DNA from 4 places in the Pseudoalteromonas sp. ASV78 genome. Region 3 is predicted to be linked to each of the others. Evidence: predicted binding sites of a transcription regulator. Region 3 holds the regulator's gene; each other region holds the start of a gene.
What was found. Region 3 encodes LexA, which represses DNA repair genes until DNA is damaged. Its sites were predicted from a motif close to TACTGTATNNNNATACAGTA; they were not measured.
Positions count from the first base shown of each region.

Region 1: ruvC (crossover junction endodeoxyribonuclease RuvC) is a predicted target of LexA. The motif match lies at 1,678-1,697, and genes of this name have one in related genera.
Region 2: ACMVDV_RS18670 (DUF4007 family protein) is a predicted target of LexA. The motif match lies at 1,553-1,572, and genes of this name have one in related genera.
Region 4: ACMVDV_RS00890 (YebG family protein) is a predicted target of LexA. The motif match lies at 2,007-2,026, and genes of this name have one in related genera.

Region 1 covers NZ_JBLOPA010000001.1:764,336-767,749, forward strand. The annotation lists gene ACMVDV_RS03450 (ABC transporter permease) at 1-1,635, shown strand, start outside; gene ruvC (crossover junction endodeoxyribonuclease RuvC) at 1,746-2,270, shown strand; gene ruvA (Holliday junction branch migration protein RuvA) at 2,272-2,889, shown strand; gene ruvB (Holliday junction branch migration DNA helicase RuvB) at 2,897-3,414, shown strand, end outside.
Region 2 covers NZ_JBLOPA010000002.1:103,603-107,016, reverse strand. The annotation lists gene ACMVDV_RS18685 (hypothetical protein) at 1-100, opposite strand, end outside; gene ACMVDV_RS18680 (hypothetical protein) at 66-221, opposite strand; gene ACMVDV_RS18675 (helix-turn-helix domain-containing protein) at 233-532, opposite strand; gene ACMVDV_RS18670 (DUF4007 family protein) at 1,750-2,685, shown strand; gene ACMVDV_RS18665 (hypothetical protein) at 2,685-3,414, shown strand, end outside.
Region 3 covers NZ_JBLOPA010000001.1:3,258,305-3,261,718, forward strand. The annotation lists gene ACMVDV_RS14765 (hypothetical protein) at 1-166, shown strand, start outside; gene ACMVDV_RS14770 (PaaI family thioesterase) at 163-606, opposite strand; gene ACMVDV_RS14775 (hypothetical protein) at 728-1,522, shown strand; gene lexA (transcriptional repressor LexA) at 1,597-2,214, shown strand; gene coxB (cytochrome c oxidase subunit II) at 2,639-3,414, shown strand, end outside.
Region 4 covers NZ_JBLOPA010000001.1:209,710-213,123, forward strand. The annotation lists gene putP (sodium/proline symporter PutP) at 53-1,567, shown strand; gene ACMVDV_RS00890 (YebG family protein) at 1,633-1,956, opposite strand; gene ACMVDV_RS00895 (ComEA family DNA-binding protein) at 2,218-2,514, shown strand; gene ACMVDV_RS00900 (hypothetical protein) at 2,591-2,893, opposite strand; gene dsbB (disulfide bond formation protein DsbB) at 2,893-3,405, opposite strand.

The DNA.
Region 1 (3,414 bases), 2.5 Mb from region 3:
AAAACCTTAGGCGGCAGCCGCGCAACGATCCGCAAAATTTACTTACTGCATTTATCGCTAGTATGTGGTTTATCTGTGATCCTTGGCTTAGCCATTGGCTACGGTTTGCAAGAAATTGCCACTGGCTATTTGGCAAAATCAATGAATAACAGCTTGCCTGCGGCGGGTTTAAAACCTTGGTTTGTAGCGATCAGCACTGGGGTGATTTGTGCGGTGATGTTTTCAATCAAACCGTTATTAGATTTATTTGATATTCCACCGCTTAGAGTATTACGCCGTAATTTGGGCGATAAGCTGTTGGTGAGTAAAGTGCATTTAGGCATGTCGGCTGTGACGGTATTTTTACTAATGTGGTTATTTAGTAATAACTTAAAAATCACCGCTATTTTATTTGTTTCAACCTTGGTTTTAATCGCCATCTTATTTTTGCTATCACGGTTAATTTTTGGTGGTGGGCGTAAGCTAGGGCTGCGTCCAGGCAGCAGTTGGTCGCTTGCAATTGCCTCTATTCAAAAACGGGCCAATGCCAATGCGGTGCAGTTGATCAGTTTTTCGCTTGCTATAAAACTGTTGTTATTTTTAGTGGTACTTAAAAACGATATGATCGCTGATTGGCAATCGCAATTACCTAGTGATGCGCCGAATGCCTTTTTGGTGAATATTACAGAAACAGAACTGCCAGATGTAAATGCGTTTTTAGCACAAAAGAACATTCAAGTGTCAGACTTTTACCCGACTGTTCGTGGTCGTATCAACGCAGTCAACGGCGAGCTGGTTGCCCGTGAAGTGTCGTTGCAAGATAATGAAAAGAAAGACGAAGAAGCCCGTTCAGGTATTGGCCGTGAGCTTAATCTTACCTGGCTTGAGCAACCGCCGGCGCAAAATGAGATAATCGACGGGCAATGGTTTGGCGACAATGCCACCGCTGAAGCGTCAGTTGAAGAATCAATGCTCGAGCGCTTAGATGTAAAACTGGGTGATACGCTGACCTTTTTAATCGGTGCGCAATCATTTGATGCTAAAATTACCAGTGTGCGTAAAGTGAATTGGGCAACCTTAAAACCTAATTTCTTTATTATTCTAAGCCCCGATGTTTTAGCTGATTTTCCAGCGACCTATATTTCATCGGTACGTATTAATGACGAGCAAAAGCGCGACTTTAGCCAATTATTACGCAGTTATCCAACCATCAATGCCATAGACGTAGAAAGTTTTGTTAAACAAATTCGCTCGACTATTTCGCAAGTGTCCTTGGCGATAGGTTTTGTACTAGCGATAGTGGTGATGTGTGGTGGCTTAGTATTGATTTCCCAAGTACAAGCAAGCTTGGGCGAGCGAATGCAAGAAATTGTTATATTGCGTACTTTAGGTGCAAAAGGGCGGTTAATAAAAAATGCCACTTTATATGAATTTTTATTGCTTGGCAGCGCTGCGGGTTTTGTCGCTGCGCTGGTCAGCGATGTTGCGTTATTAATAGTACAACGTGAGATGTTTGAGTTAGCCGGTAAGTTGCACCCGCATATTTGGCTGATTGGGCCATTAGTGGGGGGCGTGTTTGTGGCATCACTCGGTTACTTTATGATAGCCAGAACCATGCGCAAAAATACCCAAGGGTTGCTGCGCTCTTTAGCCTAAAAGGCTAGCAATTAAACAAGCCCGTTTTTACGGGCTTTTTAGCACTGGTAATTTATACAGTGCTCTGGCATTATTACTGCAATTAACTATTTACACTGATTGGGCAAGTATTGGCTATTATTTTAGGGATTGATCCTGGCTCACGATTAACTGGCTATGGGGTGATTGCCCATCAAGGGGCTAAATTTACTTATTTAGGCAGCGGTTGTATAAAACTGGCCGATCACGAGTTTCCTATTCGATTAAAAATGATTTACCAAGGGATCAGTCAACTAATCGAACAATTCTCTCCCGATCACTTTGCCATTGAAAAAGTGTTTATGGCACATAATCCAGATTCAGCATTAAAACTGGGCCAAGCGCGTGGTGCGGCGATTGTGGGCGCTGCCATGGCAGAGCTTGCTGTTTTTGAATATTCTGCTCGGCAAATTAAACAAGCAGTAGTAGGGCACGGTGGTGCTGATAAATCGCAAGTGCAGCATATGGTTAAAAATATTTTAAAATTACCAGGCACACCGCAGGCCGACGCCGCCGATGCATTAGCCATTGCAATATGTCATGCGCATTCAGATCAAAATTTAATAAAACTAGCGGGCAGTGCCAGTAAAACCGTTAGAGGACGTTTAAGGAAATAATATGATAGGTCGCTTAAATGGCATTTTAGTCGAAAAACAACCGCCAGAGATTTTGCTTGAAGTAAGCGGGGTTGGTTACGAAGTTAACATGCCGATGACGTGTTTTTATGATTTACCAAACATTGGCGAAAATGCCATTGTGTATACTCATTTTGTAGTGAGAGAAGACGCCCAGTTACTATTTGGTTTTAATAATAAAATTGAGCGAGCATTATTTAGAGAGTTATTAAAAGCCAATGGTGTGGGGCCTAAACTCGGATTAGCAATACTTTCAGGAATGTCGGCTAAACAATTTGTGAGCTGTGTAAATAATGAAGATGCCACTAGTTTAGTAAAACTGCCGGGAGTCGGTAAAAAAACCGCAGAACGGTTAGTACTGGAAATGAAAGACCGATTAAAAGATTGGGGTAATGACTTATTCACGCCATTTAGTGATAATGCAGTTATAGAGCCTGCCTCTGACGCGCTGATCGCAAATAATACTGCAGATGATGCAGTCTCAGCGTTGGTATCGTTAGGTTATAAATTGGCGCAAGCACAAAAAACAGTAAAATCAGTGGCCAAGCCTGGTATGTCTACAGAGGTTCTTATAAAAGAATCTTTAAAATCAATGTTGTGAGTAAACCATGATTGAAGCGGATCGTTTAATAGATGCGACTGAACAAAGTAATGAAGATGTAGTCGATCGCGCGATTAGACCAAAACTATTAGCCGATTATACTGGTCAGCCCCATGTTAAACAGCAAATGGAAATATTTATAGAAGCGGCTCGTACGCGTGGTGAAGCACTTGATCATTTATTAATATTTGGCCCACCAGGATTAGGTAAAACCACATTGGCAAATATTGTGGCGAACGAGTTGAATGTCAGTATTAAAACCACCTCAGGCCCTGTGCTTGAAAAAGCAGGGGACTTAGCCGCGCTGCTTACTAACCTTGAAGAAGGGGATGTACTGTTTATTGACGAAATACATAGGCTAAGCCCGCAAGTTGAAGAAATACTCTATCCCGCCATGGAAGACTACCAACTTGATTTAATGATTGGTGAAGGCCCAGCAGCGCGCTCTATCAAACTTGATTTACCGGCTTTTACACTGATTGGTGCAACCACTCGCGCGGGTTCGTTAACCTCACCGCTGAGAGA
Region 2 (3,414 bases), on a different contig from region 3:
ATAATAAATTGGCGATACTGGCATACCGGCCATCATCGCCAAGTCCTATACCATGTTGTTTTGAGTTATTGCTTGGGGTGATGTCGTAAGCTATTGGCACTTAAAAAGTGATTAGTTGGTAAACCTTCGCTTACATCAAATCGTTCAACCAGCAGTACATCACCGTTTTCAGTTTCATGAACTTGGGTATTTGCACACCGAATACCTAACTCTTTCGCCATACACATAGCATTCAGAAGTCATCGTTAATCACCTGTGTTTTATTGGTTTTACGTTGCCGTGCATTATAGCCACCTACATCAGCAGCTAATTCGTTAATTTCATCGAGCAGTGACCCTTGTAATTGCAACACCACCAGTGCTTCAAATAAAATATCACTTTTAACCACGTCACCTTGCTCAAGCTTTTGCACGGTAGAGCGTGATACGCCAATCATCTTGGCAAAGGTGCTCTGTGTGTAATGCAAAGTTCGGTGCTGGCGAATTAAATCCCCCAAACGCTGCGCCAGTTTTAATGCTTGTTCAGATTTCATGAATGATTACTTATGCAGTCATTGGATTGTTAATGATTAGTTTAGCGGTATTTGGTGTGTTTGCAAGGTGATTTAAAAAGATCAGTGACGAGATGCGGGTGTCGAGCGACGAGCTTCGGGCTACGCAATAATCCTAGCACCTAGTTACTTCCCTAGAACCTAACCCTTTTTTTGCACAATGAGCTACGTGCCGCGAAACATACCTAGCCCCTAGTTACTTCTCTAAAACCTAGAGCCTCTAAGTCTACAAAATATAACCTATATAGTGTTTTTTTGTAGACTGTTAGCTTAGTTGGATCAAACTACAGTTAAAAACAATTTGCACAATGAGCAGAGAATGAGGGTAAATGAGAAGATAACGGCTTCGAGTTACGAGCTTGTGCAAACAGCCTAGCGCCTAGTTACTTTGCTAGAACCTAGCCATTTTTTTTGCACAAAGAGAAGTGAATGAGGGTAAATGAGCAGACAAAAGCTGCGGGCTTCGAGCAATGAGCTGCGAGCATACCTAGCGTCTAGTCACTTTCCTAGAACCTAGCGCTTTGTACCATTGTAGGAATCGGCTTTAGCCGTGATTTTTTGGTTTCAATTGAGATTTTTTAAGGGATTAAATAACCTCTATTCGAGATTTTATCGCGTTGACGATGGCAACCAAAGAGAGGCTGCCGCCGACCTCTCTCTGGACTCTCTCGGCGCACCCGAAGATCACACTAGATTTTCAACTGCCGTTAATTATGTGAACGTAATCAGCGTAGATAGGCCATCCATGGCCAAGCTACGCTTTTTACAGCATCCATGCTGTAAATTACTCATCATTAACTCAGTTTCAGGTGTGATCACGGGGAGAATACATATACAACAAATAGATACAAATGTAGTGCTGATTAGTCTTCTAAGATCAATTGATTTTTATACACAAAACCTAGTGAGTCGATGTTTATCAAAGCCTTTATACATAAAGCTATAACTATATTCTGATAAGTAAGTCTGAACCTTGAAAATGAATACACTTTAAAGCTTTAAAACTGGATCTATAGACAGTATCATTAGGAGATGTATTTCAACATCGCGATTTATGCTTTTAGTAAGCGACCTTGTATAGACGGGATGATAGCTAGGCTATTATCAGTAAGCATACATAAATCATAAGTGTCTTAAAAACTATCGCTCTTGGCATAGTTTCATTTCACTTCGATGTATAAAAAATGAAACGATAAATAATGAAACTGAATCCTAAAAAAGCGGCCTTCGGCCGACATGAAACTTTTTTCCTCCGCTATGGTTGGCTTACAAAAGGGTTTTGGGCAAACTTATCTTATATCAATGATAATACACCAAGTGATATTTTTAAATCAGATAACGCAGTGGTCGAACTTGGCGTTGGTAAAAATATGGTGGCTTCAATAAAGTATTGGCTACAAGCAACTCAACTATTAACGTCTAGTGAAAAAGGCTTTTTAATACCTACAGACTTAGGTATGGCGTTAATGGGAGATAATTTAGAGCCTGGATGGGATGCATACTTGGAAGATGAAGCAACGTTATGGCTACTTCATTGGCTAATTGCATCAAATGCCACTAAAGCAACTGCCTTTTATTGGTTTTTTAATCGTTATCATAAAACGCAATTTACACAAGATGAGTTACGTACTGCGTTAAATGATTTTATTAAAGAAAATATTTCCGCTAACACGTCAGCCGGAACAATAAAAAATGATATTTCAGTTTTAACCCGAATGTATAGCAGTGTAGAAGCTGATAAAAAGCAAAGCTGGGATGATATATTAGACTCACCAATGAGCCAATTAGGTTTAATTGAAGCAACTGTAAATAAAGAGTATAAATCAGCAGCTTCAGTCAAAGCTACCTTACATGAGTCTGTAGTTGGTTTTGCCTTAGCGCAAATATTTGAAAGTCGACAAGCTACGACAATTCCTGTTGAAGAGCTCATATATAGTCAAGGTGATTGGGCTGCGATAGGGGCTGTTTTTAGAACAACAGAAAGCCAAACGTTAGCATTAATAGAAGAGGCAATCCGTTATATACCAGGCAAGTTTGAAATTAATGAATCAGCAGGTATACACCAGGTATTTAAGTTAGAAGAAGTGTCGCCTATTGAATACTTAAAATTATATTTTGAAGAGGGTAAAGTATAATGTCGATCTTGCAAAATATAACTATAAACAGCCAGTATACACGTTCTATCAATTTAGAACGGGATCATGAATCGGGTAGTACAATAGCTTCTTATATACCAACATCAAGATCTAAACGTTTATTAAAACGTATAACAGAGTCTTTGAATGAACAAGTTCAACCAAGAGCTTGGTCATTAATTGGTCCGTATGGTTCAGGTAAGTCATCATTTAGTGTTTTTTTATCGCATTTACTTAGTGATCCCCTAGCCCCTTTAACTAAAAGTGCTTTTTCAGTTTTAGAAGCTAATCATATTGATGAATGTAGCGAATTTAAAAAGCACACAAGTGACAGTTCAGGATATTTAAAAGTTCTCATATCAGGTTCTCCTGAGTCATTAAGTACAAGAGTTATTATTGCTTTATATAAGTCAGTTAATACATTTTGGAATACCCGAAAAGGTAAGAAACCAGCTTTCATAGAACAGTTAGAAGCTGCGACTACAGAAGGTTGTTCTTCTTCAGATGTTGTAAAGCTATTCAAGCAAGTACAAGATGAAATAGCTAAAATTGATGGTATAAAACCTAAAGGTATACTACTTGTTGTAGATGAGCTCGGTAAGTTCTTAGAATATGAAGCAAGACATTACGGCGCAAATGATGTTTTCTTATTGCAAGAACTAGCTGAGCTTGCTTGCAAAGGACATACGTGCAATCTATTAATGTTTGTACTCTTACACCAGTCGTTTG
Region 3 (3,414 bases):
TGCATTAAAACAGTGGTTATCATGCTCAAAGCGCACCTTTGATATTGGCTTTGAATCGGGCACTTCGCCAAAATGCTTTAATCAAGCGCTCAGTGCCGATACTTTATTGCGTATTTCTGCGATTGGTGCAGGTATTGAAATTACAATTTATCCACTTTCAAACTAGCCTTTACGCTCTACAACTGCTGCGGTCATTCTTGATACGCAGCACAGTTCCCCACGACTATTAGTGATTTTTACTTCCCATACAGATGTGCGCTTGCCTAAGTGCAGTGGCCTTGCTATCGCGGTTAATATACCATTACGTGATGCTTTTAAATGATTAGCATTGATCTCTTGGCCAACACAATAAAACTTCGTAAAATCAACTACAAAGTTTGCAGCATAACTAGCCACCGTTTCTGCAAGCACAACATTTGCGCCGCCATGTACCATGCCCATCGGGTTATGATGAGCAGGGATTGCAGGCATGGTTGCTGCTAAATAATCATCGCCTATTTCACTTATTTCAATGCCCATGGTTTTCATTAATGTGCCTTGACCACTTATACCGTCATCAAGTTGTTTACATTGCGCTAGGGTGATCGGTTGATACCAAATACTCATCAGTCTACCTCATTAATTTATTTACTAAATCAGTCTACACTTTTAAACATTTTTCTACAGTTAAGATCATAAAAATAGCTAAAATGTACCTTTATTATGTATTTGTTAATAGGCTTAAAGGATGAAGTTAAACGTACTTGGCTTTAGTGCAATACTGCTTATGAGTGTACTTGCTCAGGCTCCAGTTGTAGCTGCTACACAGCATCAACTGGATATTGGTTTTACCGATCTTGCCGGTTTAGATGAGTCATTTTTAGGCGCGCGTTATCGTTACTTTGCTCAAGATCTTGAGTCTCTAACTGGACCATATGAATTTAAAGCCCACTTAAATCGAGTGAATAACTATGCTGTTGGCGGATTCTCGAATGGTGATTTTAACTATTTAAATATCGATGCTGCCGCTTATGGCCCTGAGGGGTTAGTTATGCAGGCCAGCCTGCAAAGGATCTCCGATGATAACAAAGATTGGCGAGATACCGATTATTTAGTAAGTGCAGCACTTGGTAAGCAGATGAATGAACAGCTGCAACTTGGCTTTAACGCTTATTACAGTCGAGCTGAAAGCTACAATATTAACTGGCAGCAGAACACCGAAAACGTCTCGGTAGAGTGGACTTATGCGCCTTATGTGCGCTGGACTGATATTGATAATAACCAAGGTTGGGATTTAGAGTTAAAACAATTAGCGGGACGTTATCGCTATGTGCAAGGGCGGGCATTTTATTATGTAAATCAGGCATGGTCAGTAGGATTAATTGCCAATATTCGTAATACCGATAACCTCAGTGACAACTATGAACTGCAAACACAATATTGGTTTAATCAACATGTCGCATTAAAATTAGGTTTAGGCTCAGCGCTTGATTCCGGAAGTGGCTTAAATAGTATGAGCTTGTTATTAACGGCGCGATTTTGAGCCAATTTATATTTGCGATTTTCAGATAACTGTATATACTCACAGTTAAATGTACTGTATGGAAAACCAGTTGTATGCGCCCATTAACGAATCGCCAAGCTCAAATTCTCGAACTTATTAAAGTATTTATTAAAGATACCGGTATGCCGCCAACCCGTGCTGAGATTGCGCAAACGCTAGGTTTTAAAAGTGCTAATGCAGCGGAAGAACATTTGAAAGCACTGGCTAAAAAGGGCGTAATTAAAATGAAGCCCGGTGCTAGCCGTGGTATTCAGTTGGTTGAAGAAGAAGAGCCAGAACAACTTGGTTTACCGCTAATTGGTCGGGTAGCTGCTGGTGAGCCAATCTTGGCACAACAGCATGTTGAGAGTCACTGCCAAGTTGACCCATTATTATTTAAACCAGCAGCAGACTTTTTATTACGAGTGCAGGGCATGAGTATGAAAGACATTGGCATTATGGATGGTGATTTACTGGCAGTACACAGCACTCAAGTTGCGGAGAATGGCCAAGTGGTGGTTGCCCGTGTTGATGATGATGTAACAGTAAAGCGCTTTGAAAAAGCAGGTAAAAAAGTTTTTTTGCATGCCGAAAATGATGAATTTGCGCCTATCGAAGTTGATCTTGAGCATGAATCTTTCAATATTGAGGGATTAGCGGTTGGAGTGATCCGTAACGCTGATTGGATGTAAGTTTTTTGTTTACTATTTTGCACCAAATTGGTGAAGTTTGGTGCTTTGATTTTTTTTACCTCTTTAATGGCTAAATTTCATACTTAGCTATGCCCCTCAAGCCCTTGTCAGCTCTACTTATACGTTACTTTTAGCCCACTACTACTCCCCTTCATTACAAAATAACGCGCTGATTTCTAGTTATTATTTATGCACCAAAAGAGAAATTAATTACTCCTAAAACTTGCTAATTGTTCGTTTTTTAACTAATTGGTTAATACACTGTGTTAACACTTGTCTTTAAAAGTTGCGAAGTTTTACGCAAAAGCACTTTCCAGAGGCAGAGTTAATTACCAGTTACAATAAAAAAATAACGAATTGGCGTGAAAAAGCAGTGCCGCCTTTTCGCTTTGCGTCTTGCAATAGCATCAAAAGGAGCCGTCACATGGGTAAACTGAGCTCTACCTTGTGGCTTATATTACTTATGCTTCCGCAGCAATTGTTGGCTAATAGCCAATTTAATATGCGCGAAGGTGTAACCGATATAAGTAATAATGTTTATCAACTGCACATGACTATATTTATTATTTGTTGTGTGATCGGGGTGATTGTATTTGCCGTTATGTTTTGGGCGTTAATACATCACCGAAAATCAAAAGGGGCAATTCCAGCCCAATTCCACGAAAGCACTAAAGTTGAAATACTTTGGACTGCTATTCCATTTGTTATTTTGATTGGTATGGCAATTCCTGCCACAAAAACCTTAATTGCGATGGAAGATGCGAGTAAAGCTGATCTGACCATCAAAATTACTGGTTCACAATGGAAATGGCATTATGAGTATATGGGCGAAGATGTGGCTTTTTACTCTATTTTATCGACTCCGCAAGAACAAATAACTAATCAAGCTGATAAAACGACGACCTACTTACTTGAAGTAGACAAGCCCTTAGTCTTACCGGTTAACAAAAAAGTGCGTTTTTTAATGACTTCAGATGATGTGATCCACTCTTGGTGGGTGCCTGATTTTGCGGTGAAAAAAGATGCTAATCCAGGGTTTATCAATGAAACGTGGACGAAAATTAATGAAGAGGGCATTTACCGCGGGCAATGTGCAGAACTATGCGGCAAAGATCACGGTTTTATGCCCGTGGTTGTGGAAGCTAAATCTGAGCAAGACTTTGCCACATGGCTGGCTGATGCTAAACAAGCGAAGCAAAA
Region 4 (3,414 bases), 3.0 Mb from region 3:
GATTAAAAGCCAGGTTTTAACTTCAGAGTTGGAGGCGAATTTGGAAACTGGAATGATTATTTCTTTAGCTGCGTATTTTATCGTAATGCTAGGTATTGGCTTATATGCATATAAGCAGTCTACCGCCGACGTATCTGGTTATATGTTGGGTGGAAGAAGTTTATCTCCAGCAGTAGCGGCTTTATCTGCCGGCGCATCGGACATGAGTGGTTGGCTACTGATGGGTTTACCCGGTGCAATGTATCTATTTGGTTTAAGTAAAGTATGGATTGCAATTGGTTTGGTACTGGGGGCTTGGGCAAACTACTTTTTAGTCGCACCACGCTTGCGTGTGTATACTGAAAAAGCAAATGATTCGATTACTATCCCTGATTACTTTGCTAACCGTTTTGCTGATAATAAAAATATATTACGTGTTATCTCGGCAATTGTAATTATTGTTTTCTTTACACTTTATACCTCATCGGGGGTTGTTGCCGGTGGTAAATTATTCGAAAATTCATTTCAAATGAGTTATGAAACAGGGTTATACGTTACCACGGGTGTGGTGGTACTTTATACCTTGTTTGGTGGCTTTTTAGCCGTTAGTTTGACTGACTTTGTGCAAGGTTGCATTATGTTTATTTCCTTGCTAGCGGTTCCTGTAGCAACTTACATGATGTTAGATCAGCCGGTGATGGATACATTAGCCAACGCACGTTATGATTTATTATTGAGTTCACCCAAAGAGACTGAGATCCACGCACTTAATATGCTCGATTGGTTTGCTGGTGGTTCTACCATCGCGATTATTTCTGCAATGGCATGGGGCTTAGGTTATTTCGGTCAACCGCATATTATCGTTCGTTTTATGTCAGTTCGATCTGTTAAAGATATGCCAACCATGCGCCGTATTGGTATGTCGTGGATGACGCTTTCGGCAATTGGTGCGGTGTTAACTGGATTATTTGGTGCCGCTTATATGATTGAAAACCAAATGCTAATTGACGATAAAGAAACAATCTTTTTAGTGTTATCTGAACTGATATTCCACCCGTTAATTGCTGGTTTTTTACTTGCTGCAATTTTAGCGGCGATCATGAGTACTATTTCGTCGCAGCTATTAGTATGCTCAAGCTCACTAACTGAAGATTTTTATAAGATTTATCTAAACCGCAGTGCTTCACAAACTGAATTGGTTTTAGTGGGTCGAATTAGTGTGTTACTAGTGGCATTATTTGCTATTTACTTGGCTTATGATCGCGATAGTTCGATTTTAGATTTAGTCAGTAATGCTTGGGCTGGTTTTGGTGCTGCATTCGGCCCATTAGTATTGCTAAGCTTATATTGGAAGCGAATGAACCTACAAGGTGCGATAAGTGGCATGGTTGTCGGTGCTGGCACAGTGTTGGTGTGGATCTATGCGCCAATAACCATTAATGGTGAGAGCCTTAGCAGTATCATCTATGAAATTATACCGGGCTTTATTTTATCAAGTATTGCGATTGTAGTGGTGAGCTTATCAACACCGCCTCCAAGCAAAGAGATCACGCAGTTATTTGATGAAGTAGAGGGCTCGCTGGCCTAATAATAACCAGACCAACAAAAAAGGAGCTTTTTATAAGCTCCTTTTTATTTGTTAACTTGTTGGTATTAGCTCGCGGCTTTGTCAGTGCTGGCTTTTAAGTCTGCCACGTTTTCTGCTGTTTTCTTCGTTTTAGCCGGTGCTGCTTTAGCAGGGGCAACATCTTTAGCGCCTTTGAGTACATTGATAAAGTCGTCTTTACTTTTCGCAATCTCAAGTGCAAGCGATTCAATTTGTTGTTCACTTAAAGGGACATCCACTTTTTCTAACATCATCTCAAGCGACTCTGCTATATCAAGCATTTTATCATACGCGTCCGCTTCTTTTTTCGTAGTAAACGTCATACGCTCGACTCCGTTTCTTTCTACAACATATTTAACAACAACAGCCATGATTTCTCCTGCCAATTTGCTTGGTGAATAACATGTTCACCTTGATTGATTACTGTTTTTATGTACAGTAATAGTTTGTTGGCCTTTTTGCAAGTGAACATTTTTATTTTTTTACTATCGGTATATTGACAAAGAGGTACAACTTTACTTTATTTAAATGGTCGCACTTTTTCAGTATGACTTTATTTGGATGTAGTCCAAAAGTGAGGGCATTAAAATCAACTATTAACTGAGTCCACGTATGGATCATGGAGAAGAAACATGAAGTTTTTAACTTTAATAGTGGTAGTGCTTGGCCTCGCTATTTCATTGCCTAGTAATGCAGCTGTAACTAAAACCGAAGCAACTGAAAGTGCGGAAAAAAGCCAGTTAGTCAATGTTAATCAAGCAACAGTCGAACAACTTATCCAACTGCCAGGTATTGGTAAATCAAAAGCGCAGGCGATCGTTGATTATCGTACCAAGCAAGGTAAATTTAAGTCTATTGCTGATTTGGCTCAGGTGAAAGGAATTGGCGACAAACTCATCGCTAAACTAGAAGGGAAAGTCAAATTTTAATAAGTTAAATATTAATAAATTAAATCTTAATAAATTAAATCTTAATAAATTAAATCTTAATAAATAACAGGGCGAATTATTCGCCCTGTGTAAACTCTGCAATCGCTTGTTGTAAATGCCCTTTAGCAAACTTGATCTCCACTGGAGTAGTAAGCAAGGGGTAAGCCACACCGGTGATCAGTAATACAGGCAGCAAAAACCAACCTTCAATATACGCTAATGATAAAAATACAGGAGTTAATAAAAGCAATTTTAAAATACGTAAAGCGATTTTTTGCATTGGCGTTAACATACTTAAAGCTAAGGCAATAATTTGCTGACGTTGGCGTATTTTAAATGGTTTTAATAGCGTTACTTGGCTTGAAAAAAATGTCATCATCACAGCGACTTTTTAATTATTAAACGACTTGCAACAACACTTATCAGGATCAGAGTAAATGCGCCAAAAATAACTTCCATCCAAGCGGGCATACTCAATCCAGCAAACTGCCAATCAATATTGCCACAGTCACCAGTAGCGGCGAAGAATTGTGGTATCCACTGATGTAACGGGACGGGGAAGTTCGGCTCAAACTCGCAGCTAAATGCAAAAGGGTCAGTCGTGGTTTGCATCTCGAGATGTTGACGAGCAAGCAGATAGCCCCAAATACTGGCAACGGCCCAGCTAGATAAAGCGCTAACACGCATTAACATGTTAGTTGGATTTATTGCTCCAATAATGCCTGCAATCAGTAGCCCTAACATCGCGGTTCGCTGATAGATACACATAATGCATGGTTCTAACCCCATTTGGTATTGGAAAAATAAAGCAACCACTTCAAATGTAAATGCAGTTAATGCTAATAAAACCCAAGGAGTGCGTTGCTGTGCTAAATTTGCTAACCAATTCATAGTATTTCC